DNA from 2 places in the Polaromonas sp. P4_F6 genome. Region 2 is predicted to be linked to the other one. Evidence: predicted binding sites of a transcription regulator. Region 2 holds the regulator's gene; the other holds the start of a gene.

What was found. Region 2 encodes sigma-54, which starts transcription at its own class of promoters, with help from an activator protein. Its sites were predicted from a motif close to TGGCANGNAANCTGCTTT; they were not measured.
Region 1: glnA (type I glutamate--ammonia ligase) is a predicted target of sigma-54. The motif match lies at 2,507-2,524, and genes of this name have one in related genera.

What each region holds. Positions count from the first base shown of each region.
Region 1 covers NZ_JBFUJQ010000001.1:1,188,685-1,193,895, reverse strand. The annotation lists gene glnL (nitrogen regulation protein NR(II)) at 1-324, opposite strand, end outside; gene AC1DUN_RS05710 (hypothetical protein) at 352-870, opposite strand; gene glnA (type I glutamate--ammonia ligase) at 1,040-2,455, opposite strand; gene AC1DUN_RS05700 (competence/damage-inducible protein A) at 2,683-3,507, opposite strand; gene AC1DUN_RS05695 (EI24 domain-containing protein) at 3,520-4,449, opposite strand; gene AC1DUN_RS05690 (sterol desaturase family protein) at 4,492-5,211, opposite strand, start outside.
Region 2 covers NZ_JBFUJQ010000009.1:65,701-70,911, forward strand. The annotation lists gene AC1DUN_RS19280 (thiol:disulfide interchange protein DsbA/DsbL) at 1-470, shown strand, start outside; gene lptA (lipopolysaccharide transport periplasmic protein LptA) at 622-1,251, shown strand; gene lptB (LPS export ABC transporter ATP-binding protein) at 1,267-2,049, shown strand; gene AC1DUN_RS19295 (RNA polymerase factor sigma-54) at 2,237-3,775, shown strand; gene AC1DUN_RS19300 (THUMP domain-containing class I SAM-dependent RNA methyltransferase) at 3,916-5,211, shown strand, end outside.

The DNA.
Region 1 (5,211 bases), on a different contig from region 2:
GTGGACCGGCAGCGGCTCATGGTTCAGGCGCCGTAGCCAGGCGTCGTAGCGCAGGGCGGCGAATTCATTGCTGCCGGCGCCTTCGAGCGCGTTTTGCAGGATCAGCGGCTCGGTGAAACAGTCGGGGAGCTGCGAGCCTTCGATGGTTCGCCGGGAGGTGCCCAGCGCGTCTTCGAGCGCGGCATTGGCGAACACCACGGTGCCGTCGGTGCGTACGACGGCCACCAGCGTGGCCAGCAGGTCGAAGGCCTGGAAACGGGGCAGCCCCGAAACCGGGGCCGAGGAGGATGGGGTGCGGATGGAGGGCTTGTTCAAGCCATCCATTTTCACCCAGAAGCCGGCCTTGCGCGCTTAATTAAGGGCGGGAGCGGCAACCGAAGGAAGCCGGGATATCTCGCGCTTGAGGCCGGCGATGTCGCTCTGGTTGCGGGCGATGCTGTCCTTGAGTTCGGCCACGCGGTCCAGGTAGCGCTGGTAGTTGCGGCCCTCAATGCCCTGCTTCTCGGGCTCGCCGTTGTTGTACTCTTTTTGCTGCTCGGCCAGTTTGGCTTCGGCTTTCTTCAGCTCGGCTTCCAGAATGGCGCGCGAATCGCTGTCGCGGGCACGCTGCTCGGGACTGCCCGAACTGGTCGCAGCCGCCACGCGGACCGCGGGCTTGGGGGTGGTGCTCACCGGCGTGCTCTGCACGACCGTGACATTGCCGCCCGAGACCAGCTTGCAGCTGCGCGTCTGCGCTTCTTTGGCGTTGTTGATGTATTCAGGTGTGGAGCCCCCGACACCGGCGCAGCGGTAAACCTGCTGCGCCCATGCGAGGTTCCCCGCGCCGGCCAGCAGCAGGGACAAGGCAGAAAGCAAAAAGGTGTTTTTCATGGAGAACTCCCGATGCCGGTAGGGCAAGGATGGTCTATCAGTATGCGGCAAAGGGGGGAAAATACAAAGCCAGCACACCCACAAGTGCCGGGGGCAATAAAAAAGGACGGCATATGCCGTCCTTTTTTGGCCACAAACTGTAAATAAAAACAGTAGGCGACTTGGCTGCTTACAGCGAGTAGTACATGTCGTACTCGACCGGGTGCGGTGCCATGCGGAAACGCGTGACTTCGCCCATCTTCAGCTCGATGTAGGCGTCGAGCATGGAGTCGGTGAACACACCGCCCTTGGTCAGGAAGCCGCGGTCCTTGTCCAGGTAGTCCAGCGCCTGGTCCAGGCTGTGGCAGACGGTCGGGACCTTTGCGTCCTCTTCCGGTGGCAGGTGGTACAGGTCCTTGGTGGCGGCTTCGCCCGGATGGATCTTGTTTTCCACGCCGTCGAGGCCGGCCATCATCAGGGCCGAGAAGGCCAGGTAAGGGTTGGCCGACGGATCGGGGAAGCGCGCCTCGATGCGGCGGCCCTTGGGGTTCGCCACGAACGGAATGCGGATCGAGGCCGAGCGGTTGCGCGAGCTGTAGGCCAGCTTCACCGGGGCTTCGAAGCCTGGCACCAGGCGCTTGTAGCTGTTGGTGCCGGGGTTGGTGATGGCGTTCAGGGCGCGGGCGTGCTTGATGATGCCGCCGATGTAGTGCAGCGCGAAGTCGGACAGGCCTGCGTAGCCGTCGCCGGCGAACAGGTTCTTGCCGTCCTTCCAGATCGACTGGTGCACGTGCATGCCCGAGCCGTTGTCGCCGGCGTAGGGCTTGGGCATGAAGGTGGCGGTCTTGCCGTAGGCGTTGGCCACGTTCCAGACCACGTACTTCAGGACCTGCGTCCAGTCGGCGCGCTGGACCAGCGTGCTGAACTTGGTGCCGATTTCGTTCTGGCCAGCGCCCGCCACTTCGTGGTGGAACACTTCGACCGGGATGCCCAGCGATTCGAGGATCAGGGCCATCTCGGCGCGCATGTCCTGCGTGCTGTCGACCGGGGGCACGGGGAAGTAGCCGCCCTTGACGGTGGGACGGTGGCCACGGTTGCCGCCTTCGAGCTGCTTGCCGCTGTTCCAGGGTGCTTCGTACTCGTCGATGGCGAACATGACGTTGCCGGGCTCGTTGCTCCAGCGCACGCCGTCGAAGATGAAGAATTCGGGTTCGGGGCCGAAGTAGGCGGTGTCGCCCAGGCCGGAGGCCTTGAGGTAGGCTTCGGCGCGCTGCGCGATGGAGCGCGGGTCGCGGTCATAGGCCTTGCCGTCGCTGGGCTCGACCACGACGCACTGCAGGAACAGCGTGGTTTCTTCGAAGAAGGGGTCGATGTTGGCGGTGTTCGGGTCGGGCATGAGCTGCATGTCCGAAGCTTCGATGCCCTTCCAACCGGCGATGGACGATCCGTCGAAAGCGTGGCCCGACGTGAATTTGTCTTCGTCAAAATGGGACACGGGCACGGTCACGTGCTGCTCTTTGCCCCGGGTGTCGGTGAAACGGAAGTCAACGAACTTGACTTCGTTTTCCTTGACCATTTTCATGACGTCTGCGACGGTCTTTGCCATCAAAATCTCCTGTGCTGGATGGGTGGTTGAAAAATTGTCTTCGGGCTATTGAATGCACTTTTTGTGCCAAAGCCATTGGCCGTTCGCTTTCCTGCCAAGCCTCGGATTGTGCCGTCATCTGGCCTCGGTTCCAGCCCCGGAGAAGCCGAAAAGAGAAAAAACACTGCTTGGTAACGTTAGCACCATTTGAGTGCGTCACCATAAATGCACTGATTTAGTGCGAAAACTCAGCGCACCAATTCAGGGCCGAATTTGAGGTCGAATTTGTGCAGCCCCGCCAGCATGGCCGGGTAGGCCAGGTTGACGGCTTCAGGCGCGCCTTTGACGCCCAGCTCGATATGCCGGCCGTATTCGGGGTGGTCCACGCTGGGCAGGCTGAAGACTTTGACGCCGGCGTGCGCCGCCTCAATGGCGAGCATCAGCGGCGTGAGCATGGCCTCCATGGACCCAAAAATGATCACCGATTTTTCGGTGTAAGACGACTTTTGGTGCAGGTGGGCATACAGCGTGTCGAGCACCCATTCGATCATCGGCCAGGCCATGACCGGAAATCCGGGCACGAAGTGGACCGCGCCCTGCCCCGCGCGGCAGGTAAAACCGGGGATCTTGTTGTAGGGGTTGGGAATGATCTCCGCGCCCACCGGAAACACCCCCATGTTCAGGCGATGGATGTTGTCGTCGCGGTCGGGTTCATAGGGCGTACCCTGCTCTTTGGCCACGTCGGCCATGCGCTCGAGGATCAGGGTTTTGGCGGTGGGATGCAGGGCCAGCTCGGCCCCCAGCGCCTTCGCCGCGCACTGCCGGGTGTGGTCGTCGGGTGTCGCGCCTATGCCGCCGCAGGAAAACACCACGTCGCCGCTTTCGCGGGCCGCCGCGAAAGCGCGCGCCAGCGTGGCAGTGATGCGCGCCGGGTCGTCGCCCACATAGTCGGCATAGGCCAGTTGCAGGCCTCGCGCGCCCAGCAGCTCTATGGTTTTGGGCAGGTGTTTGTCGGCGCGTTTGCCCGAAAGGATTTCATCGCCGACGATGATCAGGCCGAAGTGAGGGGTCATGTTGTAAAGGGTTCAAGGCAGGGGTAAATCGGGCTTGCCGCCCAGCGAGCCGAAGCGGGGTGCCGGCCCGGGCAGGGCTTCGGGCGCCAGCTCGGCCGCCGTTGTCGCAACCTCGGCCTGGACCAGCGGGTCGGGAGCCAGCGCATTGTTTCGTTTGCGAAGCTGCTCCAGCGCGGCCAAGGTGTAGTGGGCAAACCAGAGCGAGGAAAAAGCGAACACCAGGGTGTAGATCCAGATGGCCACCGGCACCAGCAGCGGCGCCATGGCCACGAACATGGCGCCTGAGGCCCAGATCAGGCTGGGCGCGGCGCCCAGGTAACCGCTGAGCACGCCTATGGCCAGCAGCGGCATGCGGTGTTCCTTGAAAATCTGCCGCCGCTCCTCACTGCTCGCATGGTCGACCATGGCGTCGTAGGACATCACGCGGTAGGTCAGCCAGCCCCAGATCAGCGGCGGCAGCACCAGGATCAGGGGCGGGATCAGCCACAGGGGAATCGACACAACCAGCGCCAGGACCGCGAGCAGTGTCGAGCCCAGCGACCAGAACAGGCTGGCCAGCATGGAGCCGCCCAGCTTGCGCTCGAGCTGCGGAAAGCGCCGCTCGGCCACCAGCGACACCATGGCCGGCGTCATCAGCATGGCCACAAACAGCAGCGAGACAATCACGATCACGGGAATGGCCAGGAACAGCAGCAGCGCGGGCGCCAGCACCATGCGCAGGCTGCTCAGCCCCAGCGTTTCGAGCCAGCGCACCAGGCTGTTGACGAGTTCGTAGTTGCTGATCTGGGAGCGTATCGCCTCGACCGCGTCGTTCCAGAAAAAATAGCCCAGCCCGAGCGAGATCGCGACCATGATGACCAGGGGCAGCACCGACAGGGCAATGACCCGCGGATGCAGGCAGTACATCGCGGCACGCCAGAAAGCATCAAGAAGTTTGCTCATAAACCGAGGATACCCCGACTCGGCGGCAGGCAGATTGCAGGCTCAGGCTTTACCGAAGAGGCGCTTCAGGCCTATCCACTGCTGCGACCAGAAACCCTTGCCGTAGTCCCGGTTGGCCTCGACCTGGTCGCGAACGCCCGTGGGGTCATAACGCTGCTCAAAATTGGCGGTGCCGAACAGCACATCCCACCACGGAAGCAGCACGCCGAAGTTATGCCCGCCGAGCACCGTGCGCTGGGCCTTCACGGTCTCGTGTCCTATCCCAATGCTGTGGTGCAGCCGGTGAAAGCGCGGGCTCACCCACAGGCGCTCGCCGATGCGGCCGAACCAGATGCGCACATTGGCGTGCTGGAAGCTTTCGCTGAGCTGGGTGAAAGCCACGATGGCGATGAACTGGCCGGGCGGCACGCCTATGAGCTGGGCCACCAGCACCACGATGGAGTCGACCAGGATGTCGTCGAGCAGGTGGTTGCGGTTGTCGCTCCACATGGTCATTTGCCGCTGCGCATGGTGCAACGAATGCAGGCGCCACCACCACTCGACCTGGTGCTGGCCGCGGTGCGTCCAGTACGCCACGAAGTCGAACACCACCAGGTAAATCAGCAGGCTGACCACCGCGTAGTCGGTCACGCCCGGCCAGAGCTGGTCCAGGTGAAAGGTGCCGTAGCCGGCGGTGCGCAGCGCGCCGAAGGCCTCGTCGAACCAGGGGTCCAGCGTGAAGAACAGCGCGATACGGAACAGGCCCAGCCGGTGGATCAGCGT
Region 2 (5,211 bases):
ACAGCTGCCCGCATTGCAATGCCTTTGAGCCGACGCTGGAGGCCTGGATAAAGCAGGCGCCCAAGGATGTGACCGTGCGGCGCGTGCCGGTGGCCTTCCGCCCCGATTTCGAACCCCAGCAGCGCCTTTTTTATGTGCTCGAGGCCATGGGCAAGGTCGAGGAACTCCACAAAAAGGTGTTTTACGCCATCCACGTGGAAAAACTAACGCTCAACACGGCCGACTCCATCGCGGCCTGGGCCGAAAAGCAGGGCGTGGACAAGGCCAAGTTCGTCGAGATGTACAACTCCTTCACCGTCACCACCAAGGCCCGCAAGGCGACGCAGCTGCAGGACATCTACAAGGTCGACGGCGTGCCGGCGCTGGGCATTGCGGGGCGTTATTACACCTCGGCCACTCTGTCCCAGAGCATGGCTCGCGCGCTGCAAGTCACGGATTACCTGATCGCGCAATCGCGCACCAGGAAATAAGGCGGCCGTCCAGGGCCGCAGCGGCCCACGCCGAAAAACCCGCCTCGATCCAGGCGGGTTTTTTTATGCCCCTAATATTCACCCGTGCAAGCCATTCCCACAGCTTGCATGGCTACAATGGCCCAACCCAACGCAGCAAGATTCGTGCCTTATGAAACACCCCCTTTATTCCCTCGTCCTGCCGGCCGCTTTGGCGCTGGGGGCGGCGTTTCCGGCCTGGGCCGAAAAAGCCGACCGGGACAAGCCCATGAACGCGGAGGCCGACGCCCTGCGTTATGACGACCTGAAGCAGACCAGCGTGTTCACCGGCAACGTGGTGATCACCAAGGGCACGACCATCGTGCGCGGCGCGCGGGTCGACGTGAGCCAGGACCCCGAGGGCTACCAGCAGGCGATCGCCATCGCGGCGCCCGGCAAGCTGGCTTTCTACCGCAAGAAACGCGACGGCGTGGACGAATACATCGAAGGCGAGGGCGAGCGCATCGAATACGACAGCCGCGCCGACCTCGTCAAATTCATCAAGCGCGCCGTGGTGCGCCGCTACAACGGCGCCACCCTGGTGGATGAAACCACGGGCGCCGTGATCGTCTACGACAACAACACCGACGTCTTCACCGTGGACGGCGGCGCGCAGAACAGCACTGCCGCCAACCCGAGCGGGCGCATACGCGCCATGCTCTCGCCGCGCGCCGCCGCATCGGCCCCGGGCGCCGCGCCCGCCCCCGCAGCCCCGCCCGCTGCCTTGCGCCCCAGCACCACGCTGGGCAGTGAAAAGAAATAGAAAGAACCTGCACAGATGGATGTGGTGACTGACACTTCGGCGGCCAAGGCCGCAACCCCCAGCCGCCTGGTGGCGCAGGGGCTGCAAAAATCCTACGGCAGCCGCAAGGTCGTGCAGGACGTTTCGGTGGCCGTGCAAAAGGGCGAGGTCGTGGGCCTGCTGGGCCCCAACGGCGCCGGCAAGACGACCTCCTTCTACATGATCGTGGGCCTGGTGCGCGCCGACGCCGGCGAGATTTCCATCGACGGCCAGTCGGTCGAGCACATGCCGATTCACCTGCGCGCCCGCCTGGGCCTGAGCTACCTGCCGCAGGAAGCCTCGATTTTCCGCAAGCTCACGGTGGAAGAAAACGTGCGCGCCGTGCTTGAACTGCAGCTGGACGCGAACGGCAAGCCGCTGGGCCGCGCCGACATCGAGTCGCGGCTCGATGCCCTGCTGCAGGACCTGCGGGTGGACCATTTGCGCCATTCGCCGGCGCCGGCGCTGTCGGGCGGTGAACGCCGCCGCGTCGAGATCGCCCGCGCCCTGGCGACCCAGCCGCGCTTCATCCTGCTTGACGAACCCTTCGCCGGCATAGACCCGATCGCCGTGATCGAGATCCAGCGCATCATCGGCTTCCTGAAGTCGCGCGGCATCGGCGTGCTGATCACCGACCACAATGTGCGCGAAACGCTGGGCATCTGCGACCACGCCTACATCATCAGCGACGGGCATGTCCTGGCCCAGGGCACGCCGTCCGAGATCGTGAACAACGCCGATGTGCGCCGCGTGTACTTGGGCGAGCACTTCAAGATGTAGAGATGGTTTCCCCCTTGTTGTTCATCGCGCTTAACGTGCGGGCTTCCGAGAGTGCCGTCGCCACATTGACACGCCTGCCATCGTCTTTCAAGCGGGGGCCGTGGAACTGGCTTTGCCAGGCCACAGGCGCCGCCCCCTGTAGGGGGGAGGGTGCTACACGAAGTGAGCATCCAACGGGGGGGAGTCCTTGAAACAAGGTCTCTCGCTACGCGTCTCGCAGCATCTTGCGCTGACGCCCCAGCTGCAGCAGTCGATACGCCTGCTGCAGCTGTCCACGCTCGAGCTGAGCCAGGAAGTCGAGCAGATGCTCGACGAAAACCCGTTTCTCGAGGTGTCGGACGAAACCGCGGCGCGCGAGGAGTTCGGCCTGGAGCATGTCAACACGCCGGTCAGCCAGGACAGCCGCGAGTTTGAATCCGCCGCCGATGCAACGGCCGGCGGCGGCGCGGAAGACGCGGGCCTTTCAGCGGCCGGCGAAGCCGAGGTCAGCGCGGAACCCAAGCTCGAGGAAAGCTGGGAAGGCGACGGCACGGTGGAGACCACGCCCGATGACAGCGAATGGGGCAGCGATGCGCCTGCGCGCAAGAACAACAACGAGGAAAGCGAGGCCGAGGCCTCGGACCTCACGGGCGGCCATGAGTCGCTGCAAGACCACCTGCACCGCCAGTCGCTGGGCCTGCGCCTCTCAGAGGAAGACCGCGCGGCCCTGCATTTCCTGATCGAGTCGCTCAACGACGACGGTTACCTCGAGGACAGCCTGGCCTCGCTCGCGGCCGGCCTGGCCGGCGGCGACCTGGAACAGGCCGAGGACCTCGAGCAGCGTTTTGCCATGGCGCTCAAGCTGCTGCAGCACATGGAGCCGGCCGGCGTGGGCGCGCGCAACCTGGCCGAATGCCTGGGCCTGCAGCTGCTCGACTGCAAGGACTGCGAGGAGACCCGCGCCGCCATCGCCGTGTGCAAGCACCCCATGGAGCTGCTGGCCAAGCGCGACGTCAAGCGCCTGTCCTACCTGTGCGGATTCACCGAGGCGGCCATCAAGGGCGCGATCGCCGTGATAGGCCGGCTCGACCCCAAACCCGGGCGCCGCTTCGTGAACGTGGAGCGCAACCTGATCGTGCCCGACGTCATCGTCGTGAAGTCGGGCCGGGGCTTCAAGGTCACGCTCAACGGCGACGTGATGCCGCGCCTGCGCGTGCACGACATCTACGCCAACGCCCTCAAGCAGCACAAGGGCCAGGACGGCCAGGCGCTGCAGCAGCGCCTGCAGGAGGCGCGCTGGTTCATCAAGAACATCCAGCAGCGCTTTGACACCATACTGCGCGTGAGCAGCGCCATCGTCGAGCGGCAAAAGAGTTTCTTCACGCACGGCGAGCTCGCGATGCGCCCGCTGGTGCTGCGCGAAATCGCCGACGAACTGGGCCTGCACGAATCCACGATTTCACGCGTGACCACCGCCAAGTACATGGGCACGCCCTTCGGCACCTTTGAACTGAAGTATTTCTTCGGCTCCGCGCTGGGCACCGAAACCGGCGGCAACGCCTCAAGCACGGCGGTGCGCGCGCTGATCAAGCAGTTCGTCTCCTCCGAGAGCGCGAAAAAACCTCTCAGCGACAACCAGATTTCCGAAATGCTCAAGGAGCAGGGCATTGAATGCGCGCGCCGCACCGTGGCCAAGTACCGCGAGGCCTTGCGCATCGCCCCCGCCAACCTACGCAAGTCCCTATAAATCCGATTCTCGGGCGCATGGCGGCGTTGCGCGGTGCTCGGAATCCTCATGCACCGAAGTGCATTCCGGTTCCTGCGCTCCGTGCGCCTTGCCCTGCATCCCGATAATCGAATTTCTAGCAGTCCCTTGAAGAGTCCGACATGAACCAACTTCAGTTATTTTTACCCTGCGCCGCGGGCGTCGAGGCCCTGCTGGCCGCCGAGGTGCAGCGCATCACCGGCATCCAGGGCAAGGCCTGGCGCGCCGGTGTGCAATTGCAGGCCTCCTGGCGCGACGCGCTGCAGCTCAACCTGCACAGCCGCCTGGCGCAGCGCGTGCTGATCGAGCTGCAGCACAACCAGTACCGCGGCGAGCAAGACCTCTACAACGCCGCCGCCAACGTGGCCTGGGAGATCTGGTTCACGCCCAAACAGACCTTCAAGGTCGAGATCACCGCCCAGCACAGCCCGCTGACCAGCCTGAACTTCGCGGCGCTGAAGATCAAGGACGCGATCGCCGACCGTTTTCGCGCCAAGTTCGACGACGTGCGGCCCAGCGTCGACACGCGCTGGCCCGACGTGCGTGTCTACGTGCACCTGACGACGGACACTGTCACGATTTACATCGACACCTCGGGCGAGCCTCTCTTCAAGCGCGGCTGGCGCGAGGACAAGGGCGACGCGCCGCTGAAGGAAACCCTGGCCGCCGCGATGATTGCCGCCAGCGGCTGGGACCAGCTGTGCAAAACCGGCGTGCCGCTCTACGACCCCTGCTGCGGTTCGGGCACCATCGCCATCGAGGCGGCGCAGATCGCCTGCAACATCGCGCCCGGCATCAACCGGCGCTTTGCTTTCCAGAAGTATCTGCCCTTCCAGGGCCATGTGTGGGACGGCCTGCTGGACCAGGCCGAAGCCGCCATCACGGAGCCCACGGCGCCGGTGTTCGGCAGCGACGTGTCCTTTCGCATGGTCGACTTCGCCGAGCGCAATGCCGAACGTGCCGGCGTGGCCAATGCGGTGGAGTTCCGCGGCGGCGACGCGCTGCAGCGCATGCCGCCCGCGCCTTCGGGCGTGATGCTGGTGAACCCGCCTTATGGCGAGCGCATCGACGTCGCCGGTGTGGCCGGCATCACCGGCGTGCAGGGCCGCGACCAGCGCCGCCAGCAAGGACATGCCGAAGGGCGCGTGCAGCACGACCATCGCAACCAGCCCATCGACGAGTTCGGCCAGCCCTTGAGGCCCGACAGCGGCGACACGCGTGAAGAGCCCGCCTTCGAGACCTCACGCGACCGCTCAGCCAACCCGGGCCGCGAACAGGCGCAGAACGCCTGGGGCGAGGAAGCCGCCGACTTCTTTCCGCAGCTGGCCGCGCACTGGAAGAAAAATTACGCGGGCTGGACGGCCCACGTGCTGACGCCCGACCTCAAGCTGCCCGGCAAGATGCGCCTGAAGGAATCG